4 regions of the Chromobacterium sp. Ag138 genome follow, and region 3 is predicted to be linked to each of the others. Evidence: predicted binding sites of a transcription regulator. Region 3 holds the regulator's gene; each other region holds the start of a gene.

Region 1 (7,946 bases), 2.1 Mb from region 3:
TTGTTGCGGCGCTTGAGCCGGAGGCGGCGCGGCCGGCGTCGTGGCCGAAGCGGCCTCGGAAATGCGGGTGCCCGGCGCCAGCAGCTCGGTCGGCGGCTGCGGCGCTTCCGCCTTGCGCTCGTTCTTGGGCTGGAAGGCGGCCGGCGAGCGGTTCAGATACATCGCCAACCCCACCGCCACCGCCACGCCGACGATCAGGCCGATGATGATGCCCGCCATCATGCCGCCTCCGCCGCTGCGCGACGAGGAGGAGTTGCCGCGCCCGCGCGACGGTCTGGGGGAGTTTTTCAGGTCTCGATTAGCCATTCACCACTACCGCTATGTCTGTTGGACAGCCATCATGCCATCCGGATTTAATTGATCAATTTTATCAAGCGCCGCCTTGCATGACGCGCCTGAGCTGGATCGCCTGCAATACATGGTTGCGGCTTATCGTTTCGACGCCCTGCAAATCGGCGATGGTGCGCGAAACCCGCAGTATCCGATGATACGCGCGCGCCGACAAGCCAAGTTGTTGCAAAGCCTTGGCCAGCACGGCCAGCGCGCCCTCGTCGCCGCGGCAATGCGTCTCCAGCGCCTCGCCCTGCAGCGTCGCGTTCAAGCCGCCCTGCCGCGCCAACTGGCGCTCCCTGGCCTCGAACACCCGCCGGCGCACCGGCTCGCTGCCCTCTCCCGGCCTGGAATGCTGCAACTCCTCCGCCGTCAAGGCCGGCACCTCCACCTGCAAGTCGATCCGGTCCAGCAAGGGGCCCGAGATTTTACCCCGATACTTCGCCACTTGCTCGGGCGAGCACTGGCAGCGCCCGGAAGGGTGGCCATGATAGCCGCAAGGGCAGGGATTCATCGCCGCCACCAGCTGGAAGCGCGCCGGGAAACTGGCCTGGCGCGCCGCGCGCGAGATATGGATCACCCCGCTCTCCAACGGCTCCCGCAACACTTCCAATACCTTGCGATCGAACTCCGGCAACTCGTCCAGGAACAGCACGCCATGATGCGCCAGGCTGATCTCGCCCGGCCGGGGCTCGCTGCCGCCGCCGACCAAGGCCACCGCCGAGGCGGTGTGATGGGGAGAGCGATACGGCCGCACCCGCCAGCGCCCCGGCTGGAAACCCTGCGACCCCAGCGACTGCACCGCCGCGCTTTCCAGCGCCTCCCGCTCGGACAAGGGCGGCAGCAAACCCGGCAGCCTGGCCGCCAGCATGGACTTGCCGGTGCCGGGCGGCCCCATCAACAGCAGGCTGTGCCCGCCGGCCGCGGCGATCTCCAGCGCGCCGCGCGCGATGGACTGGCCTTTGACATCGCCGAGATCGGGATAGTTCGGCCACTCTCCGCCCAGCGCGCCGGCGAACGGCTCCAACGGCTGCAGGCCGTTCAGGAAGGCGCAGGCCTGCGGCAAGGACCCCACCGCGTAAATGGCCGCGCCTCCGACCACCGCGGCTTCCGCCGCGCTGTCGGCAGGCAACACGAACGCCCGGCCCGCGGCATGGCACTGGCAGGCCATCGCCAGCGCGCCGCGCACCGGACGCACCGCGCCGCTTAGCGCCAGCTCGCCGGCGAATTCGTAACGGGCGATATCGTCGTTCTTCACCTGGCCGGAGGCCAGCAGGATGCCGATGGCGATGGGCAGATCGAAACGGCCGGAGTCCTTGGGCAGGTCGGCCGGCGCCAGATTGACGGTGATCTTGCGGGCGGGAAATTCGAATCCCGAGGTGAGGATGGCGGCGCGGACGCGGTCCCGGCTTTCCTTCACCTCGGTGTCGGGCAGGCCGACGATGTTGAACGCAGGCAGGCCGTTGGCGAGGTGGACCTCGACGGCAACCTCCGGCGCGTCAAGCCCGGACAGCGCCCTGCTCGCCACCACCGCCAGCGTCATGGCGCTCAGGAGTGGCCGAGTTCGGACTGTTCTTCCGCTTTAGCCGCGGCCTCGTCCGGAAACACTTGGTTCTCCAGCCTGGCCAGGCGCGACTCCAACGCGGCCAGCTTTTCCCGCGTGCGCGCCAGCACCGCCTGCTGCACGTCGAATTCCTCGCGGGTGACCAGATCCATCTTGGAAAACGTGGAAGCCATCATCGCGCGGACATTCTTCTCGATATCCTTGGCCGGGCTGGCGGCGATGGTCTCGCTGATCTTGGCGCTGATTTCTTCAAACAGTTTCTGGCTCAACATGGTGGCGGCTCCCGCAGTGTCTTGATCTTCAGCCGAGTGTAGCAAAAAGCGCCCTCGCGCTCCCGCATTTCCTGCCCGCAAGGACATGTCAGCCCGTCTCCAGATTTCATCTAGGCCATGTTGCGACGCAGCGATGCACCAAAACTGTGCAGCATAAGCAGCCCCGGCGCACAAGGAAAGTGCCAAAACGGCCAGCGCGGCCTTTTTTGCAGTGCATCACAATTCAGAGAACGCCCATCGCGGGCTGGCACGATTCCTGCATAACCATCCGCAGCAGAACCATCTGTCAATCGTCCGAGAAGGAGCCGCCATGAAACTCGTTACCGCAGTGATCAAGCCGTTCAAGCTTGACGAAGTCCGCGAAGCGCTGTCCGCCATCGGCGTACAAGGCGTCACCGTTTCCGAGGTCAAGGGATTCGGCCGCCAGAAAGGCCATACCGAGCTGTATCGCGGCGCAGAATACGTCGTCGACTTCCTGCCCAAGGTGAAGCTGGAAATCGCCATCGACGACGCGCTGCTGGACCAGGTGGTGGAAGCCATCGAGAAGTCCGCCCGCACCGGCAAGATCGGCGACGGCAAGATCTTCGTCTACGACCTGGAGCAGGTGATCCGCATCCGCACCGGCGAAACCGGCGCCGACGCGGTCTGACCGCTTTGTGAAACTGGGGAAACCATAATGAAAAAGATACTCGCTGCAATGGCTTCCGGGCTCGCCGCCCTCTCGCTGCCCGCCCTGGCCGACGCGCCGGCCGGTCCCGCGGTGGTCGCCGCCAAGGTGATCAACTCCGGCGACACCGCCTGGATGCTGACCTCCACCGCCCTGGTGCTGTTCATGACCATTCCCGGCCTGGCGCTGTTCTACGGCGGCATGGTCCGCAAAAAGAACGTGCTGGCCACGCTGATGCAAAGCTTCGCCATCACCGCGCTGGTGACTGTGCTGTGGGCCGTGGTTGGCTACAGCCTGGCCTTCACCGTGGGGACGCCGTACATCGGCGATCTGTCGCGCTTCATGCTGGACGGCATGGTGTACATGAAGGACGCCGGCAAGCTGGCCGTGCATCCTCTGGCCGGCACCATTCCGGAATCGGTGTTCATGACCTTCCAGATGACCTTCGCCATCATCACCCCGGCTTTGATCACCGGCGCCTTCGCCGAGCGGATGAAGTTCTCGGCGATGCTGGTATTCATGGCGCTGTGGTCATTGCTGGTCTACGTGCCGGTGGCGCACTGGGTGTGGGCGCCGGGCGGCTGGATGGGCGACAAGGGCGTGCTGGACTTCGCCGGCGGCACCGTGGTGCACATCAACGCCGGCGTGGCCGGCCTGGTGACCGCGCTGGTGCTGGGCAAGCGCGTCGGTTTCGGCAAGGAGGCCATGCCGCCGCATAACCTGGTGCTGACCCTGATGGGCGCGTCGATGTTGTGGGTGGGCTGGTTCGGCTTCAACGCCGGCTCGGCAGGCGCCGCCGACGGCCGCGCCGGCATGGCGATGGTCACTACCCAGGTCGCCACCGCGATGGCCGCGCTGGCCTGGATGTTCGCCGAATGGGCCACCAAGAAGAAACCGTCAGTGCTGGGCATCGCCTCCGGCGCGGTCGCCGGCCTGGTGGCCATCACTCCGGCCGCCGGCTTCGTCGACGTCAAGGGCGCGCTGATCATCGGCCTCGCCGCCGGCGCGGTCTGCTTCTGGGGCGCCACCGGGCTCAAGCACATGCTGGGCTATGACGACTCGCTGGACGCTTTCGGCGTGCACGGCGTGGGCGGCATCCTGGGCGCGCTGCTCACCGGCGTGTTCGCGGTCAAGGACATCGGCGGCGCCGACGGCAGCCTGGCCATCCAGGCGCTGGGCGTCGGCGTGACCATCGCCTACTGCGGCATCGTCACCTTCATCCTGCTCAAGCTGGTGGACATCGTGCTGGGACTGCGCGTCGCCGAGGACGAAGAGCGCGAAGGCCTGGACCTGGTGCTGCACGGCGAACGCGTGGAATAAGCCGCCAGATCGAAGATTGTTGTGTAAGGGACTTGGCGGGGCTTCGGCCCCGTTTTTTTTTCGCCGGCACAAAGTGAAAAAACCGGCCAAAGGCCGGTTTCGCTCGATGCGACAAGCTTACTTGACGATGCGCAGGCTGGGACGCCCGCTGGGACGGTTCGGCGACGGATCGTCGCCGCCGGAGTCCGGCGCGTCTTCTTCGGCGCCGACCGGCTTCAGGCTGGCCGCCTCCTCGCTCATCGGCTCCACCTCGAAGCCCATGCCTTCGCCGGTCTCCCGGGCGAAGATGGACATCACGTTGCCGATGGGCACCCAGATGTCGCGCGATACGCCGCCGAAGCGGGCGGAAAACGAGATCCACTCATTGTCGATGCGCAGGTTCTTGGTTGCGGTCTCGGCGATGTTCAGCACGATCTCGTTGTTCTTCACGTATTCGAGCGGCACGTCGGCGCGGCTGTTCACCCACACCACGATGTACGGGGTGTAGCCATTGTCGCCGCACCACTGGTGCAGCGCGCGCAACATGTACGGCTTGGTGCTGGAGCTCATCGCGTCTCCTTTACTTGCGCATCGCCTTTTCGGACGGGGTCAGCGAATCGATGAAGGACTGGCGCTGGAAGATGCGCTCGGCGTACTTGAGGATGGGCGCGGAGCTCTTGCCCAGGTCGATATTGTAATGCTCCAGGCGCCACATCAGCGGCGCGATGGCCACGTCGATCATCGAGAAATCGTCGCCCAGCATGAATTTCTGCTTGGAGAAGATCGGCGCGATGGTGGTCAGGCCGTCGCGGATCGCTTCGCGCGCCTTGGTCGCTTCCTTGCCGGTGGCGCCGGCTTCCAGCGTCTTCACGTGGATGAACAGCTCGTTTTCGAAACGATGCAGGAACAGGCGGGCGCGGGCGCGCATCACCGGATCGGCCGGCATCAGCTGCGGATGCGGGAAACGCTCGTCGATGTATTCATTGATGATGTTGGACTCGTGCAGGATCAGGTCGCGCTCCACCAGAACCGGCACTTCGTTGTACGGGTTCATCACAGCCAGGTCTTCCGGCTTGTTATGGATATCCACATCGATGATTTCGAAATCCATCCCTTTTTCGAAGAGCACGATACGACAGCGCTGACTGAACGGGCAGGTGATTCCGGAGTAGAGGGTCATCATGGCGGAGAAAATCCTTGACTAACTTAAAAAATGAGTGCAGCGCGCATTCTAGCACTATCCAGCGGCCACATTCCAGTCTTTCAACACAACATCATGATTTAAAAAAGAAAAAAGGCGGAATCGCTTCCGCCTTTTTTCAACTTGCCCGACGGCTTCAGTGCACGTCGCGCCAGTATTCCTTCTTCAACAGATACACCAGCGGGAACAGCAGCAAGCCCAGGAACATCACCACCACGTAGCCTATCTGCTGGCGCTTCACCGCGGCCGGCTCGCCCATATAGACCAGGAAGTTGGTCAGGTCGCGCATGCGGCGGTCGAACTCGGCGGTGTTGGCCTTGCCGTTCTCCAGCTTGGTCAGCGTGCCGGCCTTGACCAGTTCAAGCTTGTGCTCCTCCTGGCCCTCGGCGTTCTTCACCGTCTTCAGCTCTTGGTCGCCTTGCCATTCCCAGAAGATGTGCGGCATGCCCACCTTGTCGAACACCAGGTTGTTCCAGCCGGTCGGACGGGATGGATCGCGATAGAAGCCGCGCAGATAGCTGTACAGGTAATCGGCGCCGCGGGAACGGGCGATCAGCGACAGGTCCGGCGGCGTCGCGCCGAACCAGGCCTTGGCGTCCTGCTTGTTCATCGCGATGTTCATCTGATCGCCGATCTTGGCGCCCTCCGGCATCAGGTCGGCCTTGATTTGCTCCTCGGTCAGGCCGATGTCCTCCAGCCGGTTGTAGCGCATCATGCTGGCCGAGTGGCAGGACAGGCAGTAGTTGGCGAAGATCTGCGCGCCGCGCTGCAGGCTCTCGGTATCCTGGATGTCGATGTTCGCCTTGTCGAGCTTGGGCCCGCCCTCGTTGGCGAAGGCCGGCATCGCGACAGGCAGCGCCAGCGCCGCGGCGGCGATCAGGTGACGGATCTTGTTTTTCATTTTCCTTATCCCCTTGCTTACACGTTCATGGCGAACAGCGCGGCCAGGAACACGGTCAGCGCCACCAGGGCCACGAACTGGATCTGGCGCTTGGCGTTGGTATCGGTCACGCGCTCCGGCACCGGGACGCTGCCCACGTCGTTCTTGGTGTAGAACGGCATGCCCAGGAAGAAGGCGAAGTAGATCGCCGAGAAGATCTGCGAGATCAGCGTGCGCACTTCGGTCGGCGGCATCGCGCCCAGGATGCCCAGGCCGATGAACGCGGCGATGAACAACACCAGCGCGATCTTGAACTTGGGCCCGCGGTAGCGGATGGACTTGATCGGCGAGCGGTCCAGCCACGGCAGGAAGGCGATCAGCACCACAGCCGCGCCCATCGCCAGCACGCCCCACACCTGAGTGCCGGCGAACGACGGAATGGCGCGCAGAATCGCGTAGAACGGCGTGAAATACCATACCGGCGCGATGTGCGGCGGGGTCTTCAACGGATCGGCCTGATCGAAGTTCGGGTGCTCGAGGAAGTAGCCGCCCATTTCAGGCAGGAAGAACACGATCACCGAGAACACCACCATGAACACCACCACGCCGAGGATGTCCTTGATCGTGTAGTAGGGGTGGGAGTAGATGCCGTCCAGATACAGGCCGGTATTCGGATCCTTGGGCTGCTTCTTGATCTCCACGCCGTCCGGATTGTTGGAGCCCACTTCGTGCAGCGCCATCAGGTGGGCCGCCACCAGCGCCAGCAGCACCAGCGGCACCGCGATCACGTGCAGCGCGAAGAAGCGGTTCAGCGTGGCGTCGGACACCACGAAATCGCCGCGTATCCACAGCGACAAGTCGGGGCCGATCACCGGGATGGAGCCGAACAGGTTGACGATCACCTGGGCGCCCCAGAACGACATCTGGCCCCAGGGCAGCAGGTAGCCCATGAAAGCTTCGGCCATCAGGCACAGGAAGATCAGCGTGCCGAACACCCACACCAGCTCCCGCGGCTGCTTGTACGAGCCGTAGATCAGGCCGCGGAACATGTGCAGGTAAACCACGACGAAGAACATCGAGGCGCCGGTGGAGTGCATGTAGCGGATGATCCAGCCGCCGGCCACGTCGCGCATGATGTACTCGACCGAAGCGAAGGCGACCGGAATGCCGGCGGCGTTGAGCGTGCCGTCCGGCTTGTAGTTCATGGTCAGGAAGATGCCGGTGACGATCTGCAGCACCAGCACCAGCATGGCCAGCGAACCGAAGAAATACCAGAAGTTGAAGTTCTTGGGCGCGACGTACTTGCCCCATTGACTTTCCCACAGGGCGGTCAGCGGGAAACGCTCGTCCACCCAGTTAAGCAATTTTTGCGCTTTGCTCATTTTTCGCCCTCAGCTTATTTGTCGTCGCCAATCAGCAGGCGGCTATCGGACAGATACTTGTGCGGGGGGATTTCCAGGTTCTTCGGCGCCGGCACCCCTTTGAACACGCGGGCGGCCAGATCGAACTTGGAACCATGGCAGGGGCAATAGAAGCCTCCCAGCCACTCCGGCCCCAGGTCGGCGGGCGCCAGGTCAGGCCGGAAGGTCGGCGAACAGCCCAGGTGGGTGCAGATGCCGACCGCCACCAGGAATTGCGGCTTGATCGAACGGTTCTCGTTCTGGCAGTACTTGGGCTGTTGATCGACTTCGGATTTCGGATCCGCCAGCTTGGGATCGTTCTTGGGCAGGTTC
Region 2 (7,946 bases), 2.5 Mb from region 3:
ACGCGGCCGGATAAGCTTGCAAGGATTGATATTCGACATTCGCCAGCGGGGGCGGCATGTGGTAGAAAGCGTCAGCCCGTTTTCTGGACAACACCGACATGACCGCGCTGCAATTCGAACTCGACGCCGTACTCGACACCCTGGCCGACCAGGGCTGGATCGTCATCCCCCGCGCCTTGCCGGCCGAACTGGTCGCCAATCTGCGCGAGGCCTGCCTCACGGTATGGGATGAAGGCCGCTTCCACGAGGCCGCCACCGGCCGCGCCGATGGCCAGGCGCGCCGCGCCGAGATCCGTTCCGACTCGGTGCTGTGGCTGGACCAGGTGGGCGAGTTGCCGGCGGTGCGCGCCTACAACGCCGCGATGGACGAGATCATGCAGGCGGTGAACCGCGGCCTGTATCTGGGCCTGGCCGAGCTGGAGTCCCATTTCGCGGTCTACCCGGAAGGCGCGTTCTATAAAAAACACCTGGACCGCTTCCGCGACGACGATGCCCGCGCGCTGACCACGGTGTTCTATCTGAACGAAAACTGGCCAGCCGACGGCGGCGGCCAGATCCGCCTGTATTTGGACGATGCCTGCGAGGAATTCATCGATGTGGAGCCGGAAGCCGGCACCCTGGTGTTGTTCCTGGCCGACCGTTTCTGGCATGAGGTGCTGCCGGCGCGGAAGCAGCGGCTATCTATCACCGGCTGGTATCGCCGCCAGGGCGGCAGCTTGCCGTGGTGAGGATTATGGCAAGCCCTGATGTTGAATTGCGTCTCTTAAATTGCACGTTTGATAGAGCTCGGTCGTAGCGGCAGGTCATCGACTTGGATTTTCCTGCTTTAGGTAGATCCGTTTTAGCACGACCATATTCCCCTTCAGCGCACGCCGGCAAGAAAGCGCCTGGCCGGGTTTTAAGCCGCCGACTTGTTCGACGCCGCGCGACGTTAGCGCGCGGCTAGTTTCGGCTGCTCCTGGCCAGACGCTTTTTTGTCGGGGTTTCGTGGGCTGCAGGGGCGGCCTGGGATCGCCAAGGGGCTGGCCGCACAGCCCCTGGCCCGTTTGCCGGGCGGAACCGGCACTTAAAATACTGTCCGCGCAGCGGACACATACGAGCTGTGCTAGCGCTCAGTCTTTGACTAGGCAGGCCTGCCTCGCCAACAGCGCCGCCCAGCGAGGATCTGCCGCGCTGCCGTCTTTCAGTCCCACCCCGGTGGCCTGGCGCAGCGCGGCGTCTATCAGCCAGGCCAGCTTGAACGCCGCCAGCGGATAGGGCAGGCCGTCCGGCCGCACATTGGAAATGCAATTGCGCTCGGCGTCGCTGCGGCCGGCGCGCGGCGCGGCGGTCAGGTACAGGCCCAGGCTGTCCGGCGAACTCAGGCCGGGGCGCTCGCCTATCAGCATCGCCGTCATTCGCGCGCCCAGGATGTCCCCGGCCTCGTCCCCCAGCGCCACCCGCGCCTCGCGCGCGATCAGCAGCGGGCCGACGCTCAGGCCCATCTCCCGCACTCTCGGCAGCAGCTCGCGCAGCAGCGGCACCGCGTGCAGGGCCGGCGCGCGCGAGGACAGGCCGTCGCCGATGAGGATCAGCAGATCGCAGCCTTTGCCGGTTTCGGCCAGCAGCCGCGCGCGGCTGGCCTGGTCCAGCTTGCGGCCGAGGTCCGGCCGCTGCAGGTATTCGGCGCGGCTTGCGGCCGCGCTATGGATGTCGATGACGCGATGGCCGTCGGCCGCCAGCTCGCCGGCCAAGGCCGCCACGTCCAGCGGCGTGTGTACCGCGTCGCGCGCCTGGGCATGGGCCAGGGCGAAGCGCAGCGTCTCGCGGCAGGGCAGGCTGCTGCCGGCGCGGCCCAGCGCGATGCGGGCGGCGGTGAGGCGGGACAGTTCGCCCCAGCCGTCTTCGGTGATCGGGTTCTGCTTCTCTTTCACGCTACGCCCTCCATCATCGCCAGCAGCCGTTGCCGCCTATCCTGCGGCAGCAGCCTGCCGCCGCGGGTGATTTCCATGGTCTCCAGCCAGTCTTCGAATTCCGGCGCGCGCTTCAGCCCCAAGGTGTTGCGCAGGTAGAGCGCGTCGTGGAAGGAGGTGCTCTGGTAGCCCAGCATGATGTCGTCGGCGCCGGGCACGCCGATGATGAAGTGCACGCCGGCCGCGCCCAGCAGCGTCAACAGCGCGTCCATGTCGTCCTGGTCGGCCTCGGCGTGGTTGGTGTAGCAGATGTCGCAGCCCATCGGCAGGCCCAGGAGCTTGCCGCAGAAATGGTCTTCCAGCCCGGCGCGGATGATCTGCTTGCCGTTGTACAGGTATTCCGGGCCGATGAAGCCGACCACGGTGTTGACCAGCAGCGGCGAATAGCGGCGCGCCACCGCGTAGGCGCGGGCCTCGCAAGTTTGCTGGTCCACGCCCCAGTGGGCGTTGGCCGACAGCGCGCTGCCCTGGCCGGTCTCGAAATACATCACGTTGCCGCCTACCGTGCCGCGCTTCAGCTCCCGCGCGGCCTGATGCGCCTCGTCCAGCACGGCCAGGCTGACGCCGAAGCCGGCGTTGGCCTTCTCGGTGCCGGCTATCGATTGGAACACCAGGTCCACCGGCGCGCCCTGGCGGATCAGGTCCAGCGTGCTGGTGACGTGGGTCAGCACGCAGCTTTGGGTCGGGATGGCGTAGCGCTGGCGCACCTCGTCCAGCAGGGTCAGCAAACCGCGGATGTCTTCAGGACTGTCGCCGGCCGGATTGATGCCGATCACCGCGTCGCCGGCGCCGTATAGCAGGCCGTCCAGCGTGGCGGCGGCGATGGCGCGCGCGTCGTCGGCCGGATGGTTGGGCTGCAGCCGCACCCCCATGCGGCCGGGCAGGCCCTGGGTATTGCGGAAGGCGGTGACGACGCGGCATTTCTTCGCCGCCTGCACCAGATCCTGGTTGCGCATCAGCTTGGACACGGCCGCCGCCATTTCCGGCGTCAGCCCCGGCGCCAGCGCCGCCAGCGTCTCCGCGGTGGCGGCGTCGGACAGCAGCCAGTCGCGCAGGCCGCCGACGGTCAGGTGCGAGACGGCGGCGAAGGCGGCGGCGTCGTGGCTGTCCAGAATCAGCCGGGTGACTTCGTCCTCCTCGTACGGGATCAGCGTCTCGTTGAGAAAGACGGTCAGCGGCAGGTCGGCCAGGCACATCTGCGCCGCCACCCGCTCCTCGGCGCTGGCGGCGGCGACGCCGGCCAACTGGTCGCCGGAGCGCAGCGGGCTGGCGCGCGCCATTAGCGTCTTCAGGTCGGCGAAGCGGTAGGTCCGCGGTCCTATGGCGATGGCGTGGCTCATGTCGTGGCCTTGACGGGATCGGGTTGGGTTTCGGATGGCGCGCCTTGCAGCAACGCGTCCTGGACGGCTTCGGCGCGCTGGCGGGCGGTGGCGAGGAAGTACAGGTAGCCGGCGGCCAGCATCGCGGCGAAGATGCCGGCCAGCAAGCGGTTGTAATAGACCATGGCGAGCAGGCAGATCAGCGAACAGCCCAGCGCCAGCGCCGGCAGCCACGGATAACAGGGCGCGGAGAACGGCCGGGGCAGCGCCGGCTCGCGGCCGCGCAGCCGGAACAGCGCCAGCATCGACACGATGTACATGACGATGGCGCCGAACACCGATAGCGTGACGATGTTGGCGGTCAGCGGCTGGCCGGCGATCTGCACCAGATCGTCGCTGAAGATGGCGGCGATGCCGACCGCGCCGCCGGCCAGGATCGCGCGGTGCGGCGTCTTGAAGCGCGGATGGACGGCGGCCAGCGCGCGCGGCAGGTAGCCGGCCCGCGCCAGGGCGAAGATCTGCCGCGAATAACCCATGATGATGCCGTGGAACGACGCCACCAGGCCGAACAGGCCCAGCCACACCAGCATGTGCAGCCAGCCGCTGTGCTCGCCGACGATCAGCTTCATCGCCTGCGGCAGCGGGTCGTTGATGTTGGCCAGCCGGCTCCAGTCGCCGGCGCCGCCGGCCATCACCATCACGCCGAAGGCCAGCGCCACCAGGGTGAGGATGCCGGCGATGTAGGCGCGCGGTATGGTGCGCGCCGGGTCCTTGGCTTCTTCGGCCGCCATCGCCGCGCCTTCGATCGCCAGGAAGAACCAGATCGCGAACGGCAAGGCGGCGAACATGCCGCTGGCGGCGCCCCAATGGAAGGCGTCCTGTCCGGCCCAGCCGTGGCGCATGAAGTTGTCCCAGCTGAAGCCCGGCGCCACCACGCCCATGAACACCAGCAGTTCGAAGATGGCCAGCAGCGTGACCGCCAGTTCGAACATCGCGGCGATGCCGACCCCGGCGATGTTCAGCGCCATGAAGGCCAGATAGGCGCCGCAGGCGGTCCATTTCGGCGCCAGCGACGGGAACTGCACGTTGAGATAGGCGCCTATCGCCAGCGCGATGGCCGGCGGCGCGAACACGAATTCGCACAGCGTGGCGAAGCCGGCGACGAAGCCGCCCAGCGGGCCGAAGGCGCGGCGGGCGTAGGCGAACGGTCCGCCGGCATGCGGGATGGCGGTGGTCAGCTCGGTGAAGCTGAAGATGAAGGCGGCGTACATCAGCGCGACGAACAGCGTGGCGCAGAGGAAGCCCAGCGTGCCGGCCTGCGCCCAGCCGTAGCTCCAGCCGAAGTATTCGCCGGAAATCACCAGCCCCACGGCGATGCCCCATAGTTGCCAGCCGCCGAGCTTGCGCGCGAGGCCGGGTGTCGATGCGTTCATGGCAGACTCCTGTCCGATTGGATGGCCTTCCCCGTCGGGAAAGGGCGGGCATTCCCGCATCGCCCGTTTATGCAAAAAGAATGCCAGCGTCCGCCGCCGATTTCAATGCGCGCCGCAGCATGGCTGCTTGCTGCGCGCGCCATGCTAGAATCGATGACGATACGCAATCAGCAGCAGGGGAACGCAGATGTCAGGCAGCAGCATGGGACGATTGTTTACGGTGACTTCCTTCGGCGAGAGCCACGGGCCGGGCATAGGCTGCGTGGTGGACGGCTGCCCGCCGGGGCTGGCCTTGACCGAGGCGGACATCCAGGCGGAGCTCGACCGCCGCAAGCCCGGCACCAGCCGCCACGTGACCCAGCGCCGCGAGCCGGACACCGTCGAAATCCTGTCCGGCGTCTACGAGGGCAAGACCACCGGCACGCCGATCGCGCTGCTGATCCGCAACACGGACCAGCGCAGCAAGGACTACGGCAATATCGCCGAGACCTTCCGCCCCGGCCACGCCGATTACTGCTACTGGCATAAATACGGCACCCGCGATCCGCGCGGCGGCGGCCGCTCGTCGGCGCGCGAGACCGCGGTGCGGGTCGCGGCCGGCGCCATCGCCAAGAAATGGCTGAGCGAAAAATACGGCATCGTCATTCGCGGCCACATGACCCAGATCGGCGAAGTGCAGATGCCGTTCAAGGGTTGGGAGCATGTGGGCGGCAATCCCTTCTTCAGCGCCGATCCGGACATCGTGCCGCGGCTGGAGGAATATATGGATTCCATCCGCAAGAGCCTGGATTCCATCGGCGCGCGGCTGCGCGTGGTGGCCGACAATGTGCCGGTGGGCTGGGGCGAGCCGGTGTTCGACCGCCTGGACGCCGACATCGCCTACGCCATGATGAGCATCAACGCGGTCAAGGGCGTGGAGATCGGCGCGGGCTTCGGCTGCGTGACGCAGAAGGGCAGCGAGCACGGCGACGAGCTGACGCCGCAAGGCTTCGCCAGCAACCACGCCGGCGGCGTGCTGGGCGGCATCTCCACCGGCCAGCAGATCGACGTTTCCATCGCCATCAAACCCACGTCGTCCATCGCCCAGCCGCGGCGCTCGATCAACAAGCAGGGCGAGGCCGTGGTCATGGAAACCCATGGCCGCCACGATCCCTGCGTCGGCATCCGCGCCACGCCGATCGCCGAAGCGATGCTGGCCTTGGTGCTGATCGACCATGCCTTGCGCCACCGCGCGCAATGCGGCGACGTGCGGGTGGAAACGCCGAGAATTGCGGGTCATATCGGCTAAAATGCACATATACCGGCCGGGCAGGCTCTAGGCCAGTTCAACCCTGGGATGACACCATGCTGAAAAATCTGATAGATGGATTGGCCGGACGTCTGAAGAAGAACGCGCATGAGGAAGAGGCCCCGCACCAGGACGCGAGGCCGGAGCCGCCCGATACCATCATTCTGCCGCCGGAGGAGGGCGAGCCGGCCGATCTGCCCGCCACGCTGGGCTTCGTGTCGCACCAGCCGGTGATGGACCGCCAGCAGCGCGTCGTCGCCTATGATTTCTTCGTGCGCCAGGGCAAGCGCAACATCGAGGCCGGCAAGCAGCAGGAGTTCGACCGGCTGTTGCTGGCCACGCTGCACAATATGGACATCTTCCGGCTGCTGGCCTACCGCCGCGCCTTCGTCCACATCGCGATGACCTCGCTCGACGATCCGCAACTGCGCGGCATGCCGGCGGGCAGCGTGATCTTCGTGCTGGAGCCGCTGCCGGGCATGGAGGTGGCGGAACATATGCTGCGCCAGCTGGACGAGCTGCAGAAGCTCGGGCTGCGCTTCGCGCTGGAACCCGCCGCCTACGACCAGAACATGCTGAGCCCAGCATTGCAGGCCGATTTGTTCAGCCGGGTAGACTTCATGGTGCTGGATTTCGCCGGCCCGTCCACCCGGGTGCTGGCGCCTATTCTGGATCAACTCCCCAAGCGCTATCCCGGCGCCCGATGGCTGGCGCGCAACGTCGGCACGGCAGAGGACATGGATGTCTGCCTGCGCGCGCCGGGCAACAACCGCTTCGCCTTGTTCCACGGCCCCTTCGTCACCACCGCCCATGCGCTGGAGGGCGGCAAGGTGGACACCAACCAGACCCGGGTGCTGCAGATCATGCGTCTGCTGCGCACCAGCGCCGATCCCAAGGATGTGGAAGCCCAGTTCAAGCTCGACTCGGTGCTGCTGTTCAAGCTGCTGCGCTTCATCAATTCGCCGATACACGGCTTGTCGCGCAAGGTGCAGACGATAGAGGAGACCCTGCTGCTGCTGGGGCGGGAGACCTTGTTCAAATGGCTGTCCATGCTGCTGTTCACTTCGCGCAAGGAGGACGGCACCGCCGTCGCGCTGCTGGAGAAGTCGTTGATCCGCGCCCGCTTCATGGAGAAGCTGGGCGGCTATCGCGGCAACAAGCTGGAGGCTGAGCACCTGTTCCTGACCGGGATGTTCTCGCTGCTGGACGTGCTGCTCAACCAACCCTTTCCGGATGTGCTGGACCCGCTGGAGCTGCCGCTGACGGTGAGGGAGGCGGTGGTGGAGGGCAAGGGCATCTTCTCGCCGCACCTGTCGCTGGCGATGGCGTGCGAGCAGGGCGACAACGCGCAGATCGAGGCGCTGGCCAGGGTGCTGGATTTCGACCTGGACTTGGCCAACCAGTATTACCTGGATTCGGTGGTGTGGGCGCAGGTGGTGCTGCGCGACAGCGAGGTGCACAACAACGTCGAGGCGGTTTAGCGCCGCCGGCAGCCCCTCGGGAGCCGGCGGCGTCGGGCGCCCCCGCGCGCTCAGAACAGCATCAGCACGTCGTGCTCCGCCTGCTGGGAGAGGTCGCCCCATATTTCCTTGATTTCCAGCAGCTTGGGCAGCGCGGCGTCGAACACTTCGACCAGCCTGGGCTCGAAATGGACGCCGCTGCCCTGCCGCAGCGTGGCCAGCGCCTTTTCCATCGGCCAGGCGTCTTTGTAAGGGCGGCGCATCGTCAGCGCGTCGAACACGTCGGCCAGCGAAATGATGCGCGCCGATTCGGGAATGGCTTCTCCGGCCAGCCCGTCGGGATAGCCGCTGCCGTCCCATTTCTCATGGTGGCGCAACGCGATTTCCGCCGCCAGCCTGAATACCGGCGCCTCGCTGCGGATCAGGATGTCGTGGCCGATCCGGGTATGGGTTTTCATGATTTCCCATTCTTCCGGCGTCAACGGGCCCGGCTT
Region 3 (7,946 bases):
TGATCATGCAGGCCCAGGGCACGTTCGAAGGCGTGCTCGCCCGGTATCTGGCATGATCAAGCTGCTGCGCTCCCACCGCCTGTTCCCGGTGCTGCTGATCGGACTGACCGCGCTGCTGACGATATGGCTGGACCAGATTTCGCGCTGGGACAGCCGCCGCCGCGAACTCGATCCGGACAAGCCCGAGTACGTGGCGGAAAACATGATCGCCACCCGCTACGACAAGCAAGGCAAGCTGATGGACCGGCTGATCGCCACCCGCATGTGGCAGTATCCGGGCAAGCCCGACGCCTATTTCGAGAACCCCGACCTGTACCAGTACCAGCAGGGCGTGCTGCAATACCATGTGACCGGCGAGACCGGCCGCTACAACAACAAGAGCCAGCAGGCCTACTTCGACAAGAAAGTCGTTTTGATCAAACCCGCAGACAGCAAGCAGCCCGAAACCCGGCTGGTCAGCAGCGCGATGTTCGTCGATACCGGCAAGCGCTTCGCCAGCTCCAAGGCGCCGTCGGTGATCTACCAAGGCAACTCGGTCGCCAACTCCATCGGCTTCAGCTATCTGGAGTCGCAGGGCCTGCTCAATCTGTATTCCAAGACCAAGATCGTCTATGCCAAATAACTCTCGCATCCTGCTGGCCGGCTTGCTGCTGGCCGCCTCCGCGCTGGCTTACGCCGAACAGGCAGACAAAACCAAGCCCATCGAGATCACCAGCGACAACGGCTGCACCATGGAGCAGACCAAGGGCGTCTCCACCTGCACCGGCAACGTGGTGGTGATCCAGGGCACGCTGCGGCTGAACGCCGACAAGGTGGTCGCCACCCAGGACCAGCAAGGCAACCAGACGCTGCAGGCCACCGGCCGCATCGTCACCTTCCGCCAGAAGCTGGACAACAACAGCGGCTGGATCGAAGGCCAGTCCAGCAAACTGGACTACGACAGCGCCAAGCACTTCGCGGTGCTGACCGGCAACGCCCGCGTCAAGCGCAACGGCGACCTCGTGATCGGCAACGTGATCACCTACGACACCCAGAGCGAGGTCTACCAGGTGATGGGCGGCGGCGCCAACGCCGGCAAGGGCGGACGCACCACCGTGATCCTGCAGCCGAAGAACACCGCGTCGCAGCCGGCGGCCGCCAAGCCCGCCGCCGGAGCCGCCGCGCCATGAAGCACAGCATCCTCACCGTCACCAATCTGAAAAAACGCTTCAAGAAGCGCACCGTGGTCAAGGACGTGTCGCTCAGCATCGAGAGCGGCGAAGTCGTCGGCCTGCTCGGCCCCAACGGCGCCGGCAAGACCACCAGCTTCTACATGATCGTCGGCCTGATCGGCGCCGACGACGGCGACATCCGCCTCGACGACGCGTCCATCACCCACTACCCGATCCATCAGCGCGCCCAGCTCGGCCTCGGCTACCTGCCGCAGGAAGCGTCCATCTTCCGCCGCATGACGGTGGAAGAGAACATCGCCGCCATCCTGGAAATCTCCGGCCTCAAGGGCAAAGAGCTGGAAAAAGAGCTGGATCTGCTGCTGGACGACCTGAACATCGGCCATCTGCGCGACAGCAACGCGCTGTCGCTGTCCGGCGGCGAGCGCCGCCGGGTGGAGATCGCCCGCGTGCTGGCCACCCGCCCCCGCTTCATCCTGCTGGACGAGCCGTTCGCCGGCGTGGACCCGATCGCGGTGATCGACATCCAGAAGATCATCTCCTTCCTGAAGGAGCGCGGCATCGGCGTGCTGATCACCGACCACAACGTGCGCGAGACGCTGCGCATCTGCGACCGCGCCTACATCATCAGCGACGGCTCGGTGCTGGCCTCCGGCGAGCCGGAAGAACTGGTCAACAACGAGAGAGTGCGCGAGGTCTACCTCGGCGAGCACTTCCATCTGTAAACGATGAAACAGGCTCTTCAGCTCAAGGTATCCCAGCAGCTGACGCTGACGCCGCAGCTGCAGCAATCGATCAAGCTGCTGCAGCTGTCCACGCTGGATCTGCAGACGGAGGTGGAGCGCTTCCTGCTGGACAATCCGCTGCTGGAGCGCGGCGACGAGCCCCGCGACGGCGAAGCCGCTCCCGACGGCGCGGAACAGCAGGAAGGACCGGCCGAGTCCCAGGATGCCGACAGCCGCGACGACGGCGCCGGCGAACTGCTGGACTGGGGCGCCGGCAGCCGCAAGGGGGACGACAATGACTTCGACCCCATGCTCAACGTGCCCTGCCCGGTCAGCCTGCGCGAGCACCTGCTGACGCAGCTGGGCGAAATCGCCCTCTCCGACCGCGACCGCGCGGTGATGCGCCTGCTGATCGAGGAGCTGGACGACGACGGCTACCTGCCGCTGGAGCTGGACGAACTGGCCGGCAACCTGCCGCTGGAGCTGGAGCTGGAAGTCGACGAGCTGGCGGTGGGCCTCAGGTTGCTGCAGCAGTTCGACCCCGCCGGCGTCGGCGCGCGCTCGCTGGCCGAATCGCTGACGCTGCAGCTGCAGCGCCGGCCCGGCGGCGAGCCTGAGCACGCGCTGGCGCTGGCCATCGTCCGCGAGCATCTGGCCCTGCTCGGCGGCCGCGACTACGCCCGGCTGAAAAAGCTGCTGCGCTGCGACGACGCGGCGCTGCGCGGCGCGCAGGCGCTGATCGCCCGCCTCAACCCGCACCCGGCCACCGGTTTCGGCCACGGCGAAACCCATTACGTGATTCCCGACATCAGCGTGCGCAAGCTGCGCGGCCGCTGGGCGGCCGAGCTCAACCGCGCCGCGATGCCCCGCCTGCGCGTCAACCGGCTCTACGAGCGCATGCTGGCCGACCAGCGCGCCGGCGGCGAAATGTCGGGCCGGCTGCAGGAGGCCCGCTGGCTGGTCAAGAACATCCAGCAACGGTTTGACACCATACTCAAAGTGGCGGAAGCTATCGTTGAGCGCCAGCAATCGTTCTTTGAGCACGGCGAAGTGGCGATGCGCCCGCTGATCCTGCGGGACATCGCGGAAGAGCTGGGCCTGCACGAATCCACCGTTTCCCGATCCACCAGCCAGAAATACCTGCTTTGTTCGCGAGGCTTGTTCGAGCTCAAGTATTTCTTCGGCAGTTCGCTGGAAACTGAAAGCGGCGGAGAGTGCTCCGCCACCGCGATCAAGGCCCACATCCGCGGCATGATAGACGCCGAGGACCGCGCGAAGCCGCTGTCCGACAGCGCCATCGCCGACGCGCTGGCCAAGCAGGGAATACAGGTTGCCAGACGCACCGTAGCCAAGTATCGTGAAGCCATGCAGATTCCGGCGGTGAATCTGCGCAAGGCGCTGTAAGGGGCCTCAAGAATACAATGCCGCCCGGCAACCCGACCGGGTGGTCAACACCAGAAGGAGCTAGGGTATGAACCTCAAAGTAACTGGCCTGCACCTGGAAGTCACCCCGTCGCTGCGCGAATACATCGAGAACAAGCTCGAGCGCATTACCCGCCATGTCGACCACGTGATCGACATCTCCGTCACCCTGTCGGTGGACAAGCTGGTCCAGAAGGCTGAAGTCAATGTGCACCTGTCCGGCAAGGACATCCACATCGAAGCTTCCGAGGCCGACCTCTACGCCGCCATCGACGTCCTGATGGACAAGCTGGACCGCCAAGTCCTGAAGTACAAGGAAAAGCTGACCGAGCACCGCGCGGTGGGCTCGGGCGAAGCGTCTCAGGCCCAGGCCTCGCTGTAAGGCCGGACTGAAGACAACGGGAGCCTCACGGTTCCCGTTTTTCTTTGCGCTTGCCGGTTTTCAGTACTATCAAGGCAACGTAGAATTCACAGTTTCACCCCAAGAGCCGCATGCATACTCCAACATGACTCTCATCGGCAAGATCCTGACCCCGGACCATATCCTGCTGGATCTGGACGTCGCCAGCAAGAAGCGGGTGTTCGAACAAGTGGGACTGCTCGTGGAAAACACCCGCGGCATCGCCCGCAGCGAGGTTTTCGACAGCCTGTTCAGCCGTGAAAAACTGGGCTCCACCGGACTCGGCCAGGGCGTGGCCATTCCCCACGGCCGCGCGCGCGGCCTCAAGGAAGCCACCGGCGTGTTCATCCGCCTGAAGGCGCCCATTCCCTTCGACGCGCCGGACGGCAAGCCGGTGCAATGCCTGTTCGTGCTGCTGGTCCCCGAGCACGCCACCGACCTGCACCTGCAGGTGCTGTCGGAGCTGGCGCAACTGTTCTCCAGCCGCCAGATGCGCGAGCAGATGCTGGGTGCCTGCGCCCGCGACGAACTGTACAAGCTGCTTTGCGAATGGACGCCCCATGCCTAGCATCACCGTGCGCCGGCTGTATCAGGAAAACCAGCAGAAGCTGAATCTGACTTGGGTCGCCGGCACCGGCGGCTCCGACAACGTGATCGGCAACGACGACCAGCGCCCGACGCTGGCCCTGGTCGGCCACCTCAACTTCATCCACCCCAACCGGGTGCAGGTGCTCGGCCTCGCCGAGGTCGACTACCTGAACAAGCTGGAGCAGTCGGCGGCCAAAACCGCGCTGGACCAGCTGTTCCACAAGAGCATGTCGGTGGTGATGGTCACCAACAACCAGCCGGTGCCCCGGCTGCTGCGCGACTACTGCCACAGCCACAACGTGCCCCTGATGTGCAGCACGCTGGAAAGCCCGTACCTGATGGATGTGCTGCGGATCTATCTGGCCCGCGCGCTGGCGGTGTCCACCGTGCTGCACGGCGTGTTCCTCGACGTGTTCGAGATCGGCGTGCTGATCATGGGCGACTCCGCGATGGGAAAAAGCGAGCTGGCGCTGGAATTGATCTCGCGCGGCCACGGCATGGTGGCCGACGACGCCGTCGAGCTGTACCGCATCGGCCCGGACACGCTGGAAGGCCGCTGTCCGCCGCTGCTGCGCGACTTCTTGGAAGTGCGCGGCCTCGGCATCCTCAACATCCGCACCATCTTCGGCGAGACCGCGGTCCGCCCCAAGAAGGTGCTGAAGCTGATCATCCATCTGGTCAAAGCCAACGATCAGGCGATGCAGGCGCTGGACCGGCTGAACATCCAGTCGGAAACCCAGGACATCATCGGCGTCACCGTGCGCAAGGTGGTGCTGCCCGTGGCCGCCGGCCGCAACCTGGCGGTGCTGGTGGAGGCCGCCGTGCGCAACTACATCCTGCAGCTGCGCGGCATCGACAGCACCCGCGAATTCATCGAACGCCACACCAATTTCTTGCGAGATCAGGAAAATGCGCCTGATATTGATTAGCGGCCTGTCCGGCTCCGGCAAGTCGGTGGCGCTGCGCGCGCTGGAGGATTCCGGTTTCTACTGCGTGGACAATCTGCCCGCCACCATGCTGCCGGAAGCGATGGCGATGTACGCCGACTTCGGCTACAAGGACATCGCCATCAGCGTGGACACCCGCTCCGGCCCCACCCTGGGCGCGCTGCCCAAGGTGGTGGAGTCCCTGAAGTCCCAAGGCATGGATGTGCGGCTGCTGTTCCTGGAGGCCAAGCCGGAGACGCTGGTCAAGCGTTTTTCCGAAACCCGCCGCCGCCACCCCCTGTCCGACACCGGCATCACGGTGGAGGAAAGCATATTGCTGGAGCAGGAGATGCTGGCCGAGGTGCTGGAGCTGGGCACCCGCATCGATACCAGCGAGCTGTCCGCCAACGCCCTCAGAAGCTGGGTGCGCGAGCTGGTAGACGCCGACAGCAGCCAGCTGACGCTGATCTTCGAATCGTTCGGCTTCAAGCACGGCGTGCCGCAGGACGCCGATTTCGTCTTCGACGCCCGCTGCCTGCCCAATCCTTATTACGATCCGCAACTGCGCCCGTTCACCGGCTGCGACCAACCCATCATCGACTTCTTCGCCGGCCGCCAGGAAGTGGCCGAGATGATAGCCGACATCCAGGCGATGATCGCCAAGTGGCTGCCCTGCTACGGCAAGGAAAACCGCAGCTACCTGACGGTGGCCGTCGGCTGCACCGGCGGCCAGCACCGTTCGGTGTACATCATCGAGAACCTGGCGCGCGCCTTCCCCGACCGCCAGGTATTGGTCCGCCACCGCCAGCTGTACCGCGAACACTGACCCTCGGCGGGGCCCGCCGCCCTGCCTGTCCAGCCCGGCTGGAGAAAGAAGCCGATGCCCCGCAAGATCATCACCGTCGCCCTCACCGGTGCCTCCGGCCTGCCTTACGGCCTGCGCCTGATCGAGGCCCTGCTCGCCGCCGGCGCGCGGGTGTGGGTGCTGTACTCCCAAGCCGCCCAGGTGGTGGCCAAGCAGGAAATGCACCTGACCCTGCCCTCCCGCCCGGCCGAGATGAAAGCCTGGCTGCAGGCGCGCTATCCCGCCGGCGACGGCCAGCTGGAAGTGTACGGCCGCGAGGAATGGTTCGCGCCGGCCGCGTCCGGCTCCAATCCGCCGGACGCGATGGTGGTATGCCCATGCTCGATGGGCACGCTGGCCGCCATCCGCCACGGCATGAGCGATAACCTGATCGAACGCGCGGCCGACGTCTGCATCAAGGAGCAGCGCAAGCTGGTGCTGGTGCCGCGCGAGACGCCGCTGTCCGCCATCCACCTGGAAAACATGCTGGACCTGGCGCGCCTGGGGGTGGTGATCCTGCCCCCCGCTCCCGGCTTCTACACCCACCCCAAGAGCGTGGACGACATGGTGGACTTCGTCGTCTCCCGCATCCTCGATCAACTGGGCGTCGAGCAAACCTTGACGCCGCGCTGGGGAGAATGAGCATGGACGGCGGTCCGATCCTGAGCCTGGAGGCGCTGCGCCGGCTGGAGCAGGCCGCCGCCGGCCATGGACTGAACTTGATGCGCCGCGCCGCGCTGGCCGCCGCGGACTGGGTCACCCGCCATTGCCCGCCCGCGTCGCCTCTGCTGGTCTGCGCCGGCCCCGGCAACAACGGCGGCGACGCGCTGCACGCGGCGCTGGCGCTGCGCAAACGCGGCCATCCGCTGACCGTCCTGCAACCCGTCGCGCCGGCCAGCGACGAATGCCGCGCCGCGCGCCGGCAGGCGGAAAAAGCCGGCCTCGCCATCTTGGCCGAGTTGCCTGATGGTGCGCCGCCTCCGGCGCTGCTGATAGACGGCCTGTTCGGCATCGGCCTGTCCCGCCCGCTGGACCCGGCCTGGCACGACCTGATCCATCGGCTGAACCGCCTCGACTGCCGCAAGCTGGCGCTGGACTGCCCCAGCGGGCTGGACGCCTATACCGGGCAGCCGCAAGGCGCGGCCATTCGCGCCGACCACACCCTGACCTTCCTCTGCCACAAGCCGGGACTGTTCGGCGGCCACGGCGCCGACCTCGCCGGCCAGGTCGAGCTGGCGACGCTGGACTGCCCCGCCGGCCTGTATCCGGAGGCCGAAGGCGAGCTCAACCGCCCGCCGGCCGCGGCGCTCGCCCGCAACCGGGACAGCCACAAGGGCAGCTACGGCTCCGTGTCCGTCATCGGCGGCGCGCCCGGCATGCTGGGCGCGGCGCTGCTCGCCGGGCGCAGCGCGCTGGCAGGCGGCGCCGGCAAGGTCTATCTGTGCCCGCTGGACGATAGGCTGCCGGTCGATCCGGCCGCGCCGGAACTGATGGTGCGCCCGGCGGACGAAGCGGCGGACCTGCCCGTCGCCGACGTGCTGGCGGTCGGCCCCGGCCTGGGACAGCAGGAACTGGCGGAGCGGCTGCTGGAACTGGCCATCGCCCGCCCGGTTCCGCTGGTGCTGGATGCCGACGCGCTGAATCTGCTGGCGGTCCGCCGCGATCTGGCCGCCCGCGTCGCCGAACGCCGCGCCCCCACCGTGCTGACTCCCCACCCCGCCGAAGCCGCCAGGCTGCTGCGGCTGGGCGCCCATGAGATTCAGGCCGATCGCGTGACGCGCGCCCGCGAGCTGGCCGCGGGCCTCGACAGCGTCGTCGTGCTGAAAGGCGCCGGCAGCCTGATCGCGCGGCCGGACGGCTATTACCGCGTCA
Region 4 (7,946 bases), 1.9 Mb from region 3:
GTTCATATACGGAAAATCCTTGTCGATTATTTTGGTGTTGCAAAAACTAACCCCTGCCGGGCAGGGGTCGGGAAAACCGTTTGCCGCAGGCCGGGCGATGTCAGAGCGCCACCATATTGTCGCGGTGGATCAATTCGGGCTCCACGATGTAGCCGAGCGCGGCTTCGATCTCGCGGGTGCTCTTGCGCATGATCTGGCGCGCCTCGTCCGAGCTGTAGTTGACCAGGCCGCGCGCCACCTCGTTGCCGGCGGCGTCGACGCAGGCCACCGCTTCGCCGCGCAGGAAGTCGCCCTCCACCGCGCTGACGCCCACCGGCAGCAGGCTGGTGCCGCGCTCGCGTATCGCCAGGGCGGCGCCGTCGTCCAGCAGCAGGCGGCCGGCCAGCTTCAGGTGGTCGGCCAGCCATTGCTTGCGCGCGGCCATGCGGTTGGTGGCGGCGACCAGCTGGGTGCCGATGGATTCGCCGTCGGCCAGCCGCGACAGCACATGCGGCTCGCGGCCGCTGGCGATCACGGTGGCGGCGCCGCTGCGGGCGGCGCGCTTGGCGGCCAGGATCTTGGTGATCATGCCGCCGGTGCCGACGCTGGAGCCGGCGCCGCCGGCCATGTCCTCCAGGCGCTCGTCGCCGGCCTCGGCCTGATGGATGAATTCGGCGTCGGGGTGCTTGCGCGGGTCGGCGCTGTACAGGCCGCGCTGGTCGGTCAGGATCACCAGCGCGTCGGCTTCGATCAGGTTGGTGACCAGCGCGCCCAGGGTGTCGTTGTCGCCGAAGCGGATCTCGCTGGTGACCACGGTGTCGTTCTCGTTGATGATCGGCACCACGTTCAGGTTGAGCAGGCTGGTCAGCGTCGAGCGGGCGTTCAGGTAGCGGGTGCGGTCGGCCAAGTCTTCGTGGGTCAGCAGGATCTGCGCGGTGCGCAGGCCGAAGGAGCGGAAGGCGCTCTCATAGGCCTGGCACAGCCCCATCTGGCCGACGGCGGCGGCGGCCTGCAGCTCGTGCACGCCCTTGGGACGCACGGTCCAGCCCAGGCGCTGGCAGCCTTCGGCGATGGCGCCGCTGGAAACCAGCACCACTTGCTTGCCGCGGCGTTTGAGCTCGGCCACTTCTTCCGCCCAGCGCGCAAGGGCGTTCAGGTCCAGTCCCCTGCCGTCGTTGGTTACCAGGCTGGAGCCGACTTTGACCACGATACGGTCGGAAGCGTGAATCACCGAGTGCATCAACGGACCTCTCTATGAAAGCCAATAATTATAGAGAGGGCAGTGTACCCGAAAAAGCCCGGCGCTTGCGCCAGGTCAAAAGTGCTCGCTGGGACGGTATTCCATCAGCTGAAAATGCGGCGATTGCTGGTGCAGCTTGGAGACGCGGATCAGTTGCTCGCCGTTTCCATCGCGCAGCCGGAACTCGCGCAACTGGCTGAAGGGATGGCCCGGCAACAGCAGCAGCGCCGGGGCATCCGCGCTGGCGGGCAGCCTCAGGCCGCGCTGAAAACTGTCGCCGCTGTGGGTGATGCTGGGCATGGCCCGCACCGGCTGCGGCTGCGGCCCCAGGATTTCCACGCCGCATTCCACTTCCGCGCCGGCCGGCTGCATCAGCACCCAGCGCACCGCGCACAGCCGCGCTTCGCCGTCCTGGCTCAGCAGCAGCACCTCGCCGGCGCGCAGCGGCTGCTCCAGCGGCAGGCCGCGCAACAGGTAGCCGGATTCGCTGCGGTTGGCGATGGTCAGCAGGCTGGGCGCGGGAGGCGGGCGCAGATGGGAGCCGTCCTCGTCTGGATCGGCGCCGGCCGGCTGCCAGCTGCCGCCGTTGACGCGGTGCCAGATGGCGGCCACGCCGGCGGTGATCTCGGCTTGCGCGTGCGTGTCTTCCCGGCTGTGCCGCCGCCGCCGCGGACGCTGCCACTCTTCCGCCAGGCCGCTGAGCAGCCGCACTTCGTCGTTCAGCATGGGGGAGGCGCTGCCGCTGGCGGTTTTGCGCAGCTGGGCCAGGCTTTTCCGCATCGAGTCCAGCGCGCCGGACAGCTCGAGGAGAAAGCAATCGGGCTGGGATGGTGACGGCCGGGCGGGGAGATAGCGAGGCGGGGCGTCCTCCCGCAGATCCAGCACATAGCCCTGGCGGCCTTCCGGCAACCGGGCCAGCGGCAGCAGTTCCACCTGCTTGGCCAGATCGTAAGCCAGTTGCCTGGCCAGCTGCATGTCGCTGGCCGACAGCCGGTTGGTGGCGGTGAGTCCCAGCAGCAGCAATTGGCGGTAGATGACGGCCAGCGTGTCGTCGCCGGCCAATGATTTGTCCTGCCAGCCGCGCTGCAGCGCCAGAGCGTACAACTGGTGGCAGTCCAGCCAGAAGCCGCCGGGGAGCGGGTAATAGTTTTGCTGGCTGATGTTCAGGTATTGCCGCGCGGCCATCATCGTGTACAGCAGCAGCTCCTGCTTGGGCTGCTCGCGCTCCAGCAGCGCGTGGCGGGCCAGCTTCTCGTTGAGCGTCTGCTTGAAGGCCAGGAACAGGTTGGCGAACAGCTTGACGCTGATAGCAGCCAGCAGCCGCATCTTGGGGGAGGCGACCGCGTCGCCGTGCTGGGCTTCGTTCTCCAGCAACGGGTAGTAACGATCCAGCGCTTTCAGATAGAGCTTGAGCAGCTTGTAGCGCTGCATGGGGTCCATCGGAACGCGGCCCAGCTGGTGGAGGCCCTGGCCGAGCAGCTTGCCGCATTCGGCCAGGTCGGTGTAAGGCAAGCGCTCCAGCCAGGCGGCGACGCTGGCAGGCTGGGTGTTGACGAGTTGCGGGTCCATATCCTTCTTCGGCAAGACGAGTGGCGGCATTCGGGAGAGGCTCCGAGGCGGGCGCTGCGCAAGGGCGGAGAAGGCCGGAAACGCTCAGGGCAGCGGGGTCGCGTCGCCGCCGGCGCTTTCTCCTGCCAGCACCTCGTCCAGCGCATCGACGCCGGCCGCCACCAGCCAGTCCATCTCCTCGGGTTTCAGCGTGTACGGCGGCATGAAGTAGACCGATTTTCCAATCGGCCGCAACAGGCATCCGCGTTTCAGCATGGCCGAAAAATAAGCCAATGCAAAGTCCGCGCGCGGTGTTTCGACGTCGAAGGCCCAGATCATCCCTTGATGGCGGAAGTGGCGGATTTCGGGCCGCTCGATCAGCGGGCGCATCCGTTCGATGAAGTCGGCGGCCTTGAGCCGGTTGGCTTCCAGCACGTTTTCGTCTTCGAAGATGTCCAGCACCGCCAGCGCCGCCGCGCAGGCGAGCGCGTTGCCGGTGTAGCTGTGCGAGTGCAGGAAGCCGCGCGCCACGTCGTCGTGGTAGAAGGCCTGGTATATTTCGTCCCGGGTCAGCACGCAGGACAAGGGCAAGAAGCCGCCGGTGATGCCTTTGGACAGGCACAGGAAGTCCGGCGTGACGCCAGCCTGCTGGTAGGCGAAGAAGCTGCCGCTGCGGCCGAAGCCGACGGCGATTTCGTCCGCGATCAGATGCACCTGGTAGCGGTCGCACAGCCGGCGCAGTTCGGTCAGGTAGATGGGATCGTACATCGCCATGCCTGCCGCCCCCTGGACCAGCGGCTCGACGATCACCGCGGCGATCTCGCCGCCATGCTTGGCCAGCAGGTTTTCCATCGAGCGGGCGGCGCGCAGCGCGATATCGGCCGCGCTTTCGCCAGGCCCTGCCTGCCGGGCGTCCGGGCTGGGCGCGCGCAGGCCGGGTTTCAGCAGCTCGGCGTAGGTGGACGAGAACAGCGGCACATCGGTGACCGCCAGCGCGCCGACGGTTTCGCCGTGGTAGCTGTTTTCCAGGCTGACGAAACGGTTTTTTTGCGGCCGGCCGACATTCTTCCAGTAATGAAAGCTCATCTTCAGCGCGATTTCGGTGGCGCTGGCGCCGTCGGAGCCGTAGAAGGCATGGCCGAGGCCGGACAGCTTGGCCAGCCGCTCCGACAGCTCCACCACCGGGCGGTGGGTGAAGCCGGCCAGCATCACGTGTTCCAGCCGGTCCAGCTGCTCGCGCACCGCCTGCTTGATCCGCGGGTGGCCGTGGCCGAACAAATTCACCCACCAGGAGCTGACGCCGTCCAGGTAGCGCTTGCCGTCGAAATCGGTCAGCCAGACGCCGTCCGCGCTGGCGATGGGCACGATGGGCAGCCGCTCATGGCGCTTCATCTGGGTGCAGGGATGCCAGACGGCGGCGAAACTGCGCTCCAGCCAGGCTTGGTTGCTCATGCGGCGGCTCCTGTGTGTCCGGGTGGGAAAGCGATGCTAGCACAGTCCGAACGGGCAGTCCGAGTGACGAAAAACGGCAGTTTCTGACCTATGCTGACAAGGCTGTGCCCGGACCGGCATCGATGGCCGGCCTTGCGCGGGGCTGGCATGTTTCGTGCTGGCCGGTTTCGGTACAACATGACGGGGCAAACCCGCGACCTTTGAAGATGGGAAGGAGGGACGAGGCGACGCGTCTCCCTCCACTTTGGCTAAGCTTGGCTCAAACTGGGAGTTCAACATGAAGAAACAGCATCGGCAGCAGGGCTTCACCCTGATTGAACTGATGATCGTGGTGGCCATCGTCGGCATTTTGGCCGCGATCGCGATTCCGGCTTATCAGGATTACACCAAGCGCGCGCGAGTGTCGGAGGGCTTGTCCCTGGCGTCTGCGGCGCAAACGGCGGTTGCGGAATATTATGCAGCGCAGGGCTCATACGCCAGTGGTACGGCGCCTTTCAATACCAATTATGGCCTTGCTGCTCCGACTTCGATCTCGGGGCCGTCAGTCAGCCAGGTGTCGGTATTGGCGAACGGCGTTATTCCGGTTACGTTCACCTCCGCGGTCTTAAATGGCGCGTTGCTCGAACTTGTTCCCTCCTCGGGGACCGGCTCGGTGACCTGGGTTTGCACCTATACCGGGAGCACCACGGTCGCTTCGAATGCGATCGCTATTGCAGCCGCTAATCAGCTATCGGCTAATTGGGTGCCCACAAATTGCCGCGTATAGCTATGATTGTTTTGTTATGACCAAGAGGCGCGCAAGCGCCTCTTTTTGATTCTATGCCAACAATGAAAAAACTGCCGATCTTCATGTTTTGGATTTTGCTATTTGCCGCGCCCTTTCTTAATTATGCCCGTTATAGCCCACTACAAGATTGGTGGACGCACGCGCTGGTAATCTTGGGTATCGGTATGGCTGCGTGCTGGTTTTTCCACTTTCGTATGGCGACGTTGGCTATTCCTCGCGCAAGCATATTTTTATTGGCTTTTTTGTTATGGATTGTCGCTTCCGGCGCGTGGGTGGGAAATTACATTGCAGCGGTCCAATGGGGAGGGGTATTAGCCATCATGCTTCTTCTCAGCCTGTGCGCTGGACTCTGGTTGAGGCAAGAGTCGGCATTGTGCGCGCTTGCGTGGATATTGCTAGGCGGTGGCCTGTTGCAATGCGTGATTGGTTTGATACAGCTTGCAGGAGGGGCGCCTTATCTGCATGGCTTTGTCATCTATGATCCGCTCAATCCATCTATCCCTATCGGTAATTTAGCGCAGCGCAATCATTACGGGGAGTATTTGGGCTGGAGTATCATGGCTTGTTGCTATCTATATGGCACGGGGCGCTTGACCAGAGTATTGGGGGCTGCTTGCATGCTGATGCTGACCATGTTGATGACCTGGTCGGGTTCGCGCCTGGTTCTGGCTTACGGATTGGCCATGGCGGTGCTTGGCTGGTTCTGGCACAGGCGCGCTCGTTCGGATGAACGGGTGACGAAGATGGTGGCAATGTTGGCGTTCGCCTTGCTGGCATTGGCTATGTGGCAGCTGTTCAGTGGTCCGTTGGTCAGAGGAATGCAAGCACTAGGCTGGTATTTCGACGCGTCAAGCGGTGCGGAGAGAATGCTTGGCGATAGTTTCGGCTTGCGACGGCGCATCGAGTGGAGCAAGGCCTGGAGCATGTTCCAGACTCATCCTTGGACAGGTTATGGTGTTGGCGGATATGCTTATCAGTCGGAATGGTTGGAGTTGTCTGGCGGCCTTCCTAAGTCGCCGGAAAATTGGTTATTCACCCACTGTCATAACTTGATCTTCCAACTGCTGGCGGAGACTGGGATTGTTGGCACGCTTATCGTGATGGCTGGTTTGCTTTTTTGTTTATGGCCTTATTTTTTCAAAGGGCAGCAAACGCCAGAGCATTTGATGCTAATCGTTATCGCATTGATGATATTGGGACATAGTTTATTCGAATTTCCTTTGTGGTATCTTCCCTTTTTGGCAATGCTGATCATCATTTGCGCACGGGCTCCTGGTCCTTGTATTGTTGCGCGATTGGAAACGGATCTGATAAGGTGGGTTGGAGTGACGGCAGGAGGCTTGATGCTGATTTATATGATTTCCGGGGTCTGGATTTTCCAGAATCTGGTACGCTACAATCATCCCAGTATCAGCTTTGAGGAGAATCAGCAGCGAGTCGCGTATCTGCAGAAAGTGATGATTGTTCCATGGTGGAGCGACAGCGCGAAGTTGATTCTATTGAATTATATTGATGTCTCAAGGGATATGGCAGACGCCCGTATCAGCTTTATGGAGGAGCTGGCTAGGAGCCAACCTTTCCCAGGCGTGCTGCTTAAACTTGCGATGCAAAGGCTGCTCATGGGCAAGGAGCAAGAGGCTAAGCAGGCCATGGCCTTGCTGATCGCCAACTTTCCTGACGAAGCTCCCAAGGTCGCGCTTTTTTTGCAGGGCAGGGGGGATCCGGCATTGCAGCCTTTGACTCAAATGGCCAATAAGGCGGCAGGGGAATATGACCGCTATGGCTCAGGCGCGGAGGCTGGCCGCGTCGCCGCCGTGATGACCGTCGCGTCACCGGTCACGCGCAAGACGCTGTTCTGAGCTTTGTAACGCGCCGACACACTTGATGGGTTTTGCCGGGGCGGCGCATGCGGTATGCTGCCCGCTTCCTGCTTTCCGACATCTGATCTGCCATGACTTTTCAGAAGATTTCCGAGCGCTTGGCGCTGCTGGCCCTGTGCCTGATCGCCATCGTGCCCTTCGCTTCCCGCGTCCACTTCGTGCCGCTGCCGCAGTGGTTCGGCGAGATCAACGTGATTTGGCTGCTGCTGGCCGCCGGCGCGTTCCTGATCCCCGGCGGACGCCTGTTCGATTCGATGCCGCGCGCCGGCTGGCTGTGCCTGGCCTTGGCCGGTGCCTGGGCGCTGCAGCCGCAGTTCGTCCACCTATTGTTCCCCGGCATGAGCTACGTCACCGCGCTGGCCTGGCTGGCGACGGCGTTGCTGGCCTCGGTCACCGCATCGCTGCGCGGCGCCTTGGGCGACCGCGAGTTCGCGGTGTGGCTGGCGCGGGCGGTCATCGTCGGCGGCCTGGTGCAGTCGCTGATCGGCACAGCCCAGCTGACTGGCCTGGCGCCGGCGCTGGGGTTGTTCTATGACGGCTCCCACCCCACCAGCAATATCTTCGGACACATCGGCCAACGCAACCAGTATGCCCATTATCTGATGTGGTCGGTGGTGTCCGGCGTCTACCTGTTCGCCGTCGGCCGCCTGGGCCGCGGCTGGCTGGTGGCGCTGGTGCTGTGGATGGCGCTGATGCTGGGCTGGGCGGGTTCCCGCACCATTCTGCTGTATCTGGTGGCCCTGTCCGCGCTGGCCGGGCTGTGGCACTGGCGCAGCCGCGACGAGGCCTCGCGCCGGATGATGCTGGCGATGTGGGCCGCTTCGGCTACGATACTGGCCGCCCAGTTCGCGCTGCCCTTGTTCAACCACCTGATTTCGCTGCTGACCCACTCCGATGTCGAGAACGCGTCCGGCATCGCGCGGCTGGCGGCCAACGGCGACGACATGGGCGCGCGCCGCTTCGCCGAGATGCATAAGGCCTGGATGACCTTCCAGGCGCACCCGCTGTGGGGCGTGGGCTGGTCGCAGTACGCGGCGGAAAGCGTGCGCCTGCAGCAGTT

The links. Region 3 encodes sigma-54, which starts transcription at its own class of promoters, with help from an activator protein. Its sites were predicted from a motif close to CTGGCACGCTTCATGCTT; they were not measured.
Region 1: a site for sigma-54 is predicted at 2,411-2,428, ahead of glnK (P-II family nitrogen regulator). Genes of this name have one in related genera too.
Region 2: a site for sigma-54 is predicted at 4,774-4,791, ahead of eat (ethanolamine permease). Genes of this name have one in related genera too.
Region 4: a site for sigma-54 is predicted at 4,362-4,379, ahead of ACY3GB_RS16475 (pilin). Genes of this name have one in related genera too.

The regions. Positions count from the first base shown of each region.
Region 1 covers NZ_JBUPWA010000001.1:3,739,616-3,747,561, reverse strand. The annotation lists gene ACY3GB_RS17550 (SPOR domain-containing protein) at 1-306, opposite strand, end outside; gene ACY3GB_RS17545 (YifB family Mg chelatase-like AAA ATPase) at 371-1,873, opposite strand; gene ACY3GB_RS17540 (accessory factor UbiK family protein) at 1,879-2,166, opposite strand; gene glnK (P-II family nitrogen regulator) at 2,477-2,815, shown strand; gene ACY3GB_RS17530 (ammonium transporter) at 2,843-4,153, shown strand; gene ACY3GB_RS17525 (ClpXP protease specificity-enhancing factor) at 4,271-4,702, opposite strand; gene ACY3GB_RS17520 (glutathione S-transferase N-terminal domain-containing protein) at 4,713-5,315, opposite strand; gene ACY3GB_RS17515 (cytochrome c1) at 5,470-6,234, opposite strand; gene ACY3GB_RS17510 (cytochrome b) at 6,252-7,595, opposite strand; gene petA (ubiquinol-cytochrome c reductase iron-sulfur subunit) at 7,610-7,946, opposite strand, start outside.
Region 2 covers NZ_JBUPWA010000001.1:4,156,845-4,164,790, forward strand. The annotation lists gene ACY3GB_RS19520 (2OG-Fe(II) oxygenase) at 99-728, shown strand; gene eutC (ethanolamine ammonia-lyase subunit EutC) at 1,113-1,913, opposite strand; gene ACY3GB_RS19530 (ethanolamine ammonia-lyase subunit EutB) at 1,910-3,292, opposite strand; gene eat (ethanolamine permease) at 3,289-4,704, opposite strand; gene aroC (chorismate synthase) at 4,892-5,992, shown strand; gene ACY3GB_RS19545 (EAL and HDOD domain-containing protein) at 6,049-7,473, shown strand; gene ACY3GB_RS19550 (HD domain-containing phosphohydrolase) at 7,524-7,946, opposite strand, start outside.
Region 3 covers NZ_JBUPWA010000001.1:1,622,724-1,630,669, forward strand. The annotation lists gene ACY3GB_RS07205 (KdsC family phosphatase) at 1-56, shown strand, start outside; gene lptC (LPS export ABC transporter periplasmic protein LptC) at 53-622, shown strand; gene lptA (lipopolysaccharide transport periplasmic protein LptA) at 612-1,169, shown strand; gene lptB (LPS export ABC transporter ATP-binding protein) at 1,166-1,894, shown strand; gene ACY3GB_RS07225 (RNA polymerase factor sigma-54) at 1,898-3,298, shown strand; gene hpf (ribosome hibernation-promoting factor, HPF/YfiA family) at 3,366-3,698, shown strand; gene ptsN (PTS IIA-like nitrogen regulatory protein PtsN) at 3,823-4,284, shown strand; gene hprK (HPr(Ser) kinase/phosphatase) at 4,277-5,233, shown strand; gene rapZ (RNase adapter RapZ) at 5,214-6,056, shown strand; gene ACY3GB_RS07250 (flavin prenyltransferase UbiX) at 6,111-6,716, shown strand; gene ACY3GB_RS07255 (NAD(P)H-hydrate dehydratase) at 6,719-7,946, shown strand, end outside.
Region 4 covers NZ_JBUPWA010000001.1:3,536,823-3,544,768, forward strand. The annotation lists gene ACY3GB_RS16455 (ABC transporter substrate-binding protein) at 1-6, opposite strand, end outside; gene proB (glutamate 5-kinase) at 101-1,219, opposite strand; gene ACY3GB_RS16465 (hypothetical protein) at 1,295-2,788, opposite strand; gene ACY3GB_RS16470 (adenosylmethionine--8-amino-7-oxononanoate transaminase) at 2,873-4,219, opposite strand; gene ACY3GB_RS16475 (pilin) at 4,497-4,985, shown strand; gene ACY3GB_RS16480 (PglL family O-oligosaccharyltransferase) at 5,048-6,865, shown strand; gene ACY3GB_RS16485 (PglL family O-oligosaccharyltransferase) at 6,958-7,946, shown strand, end outside.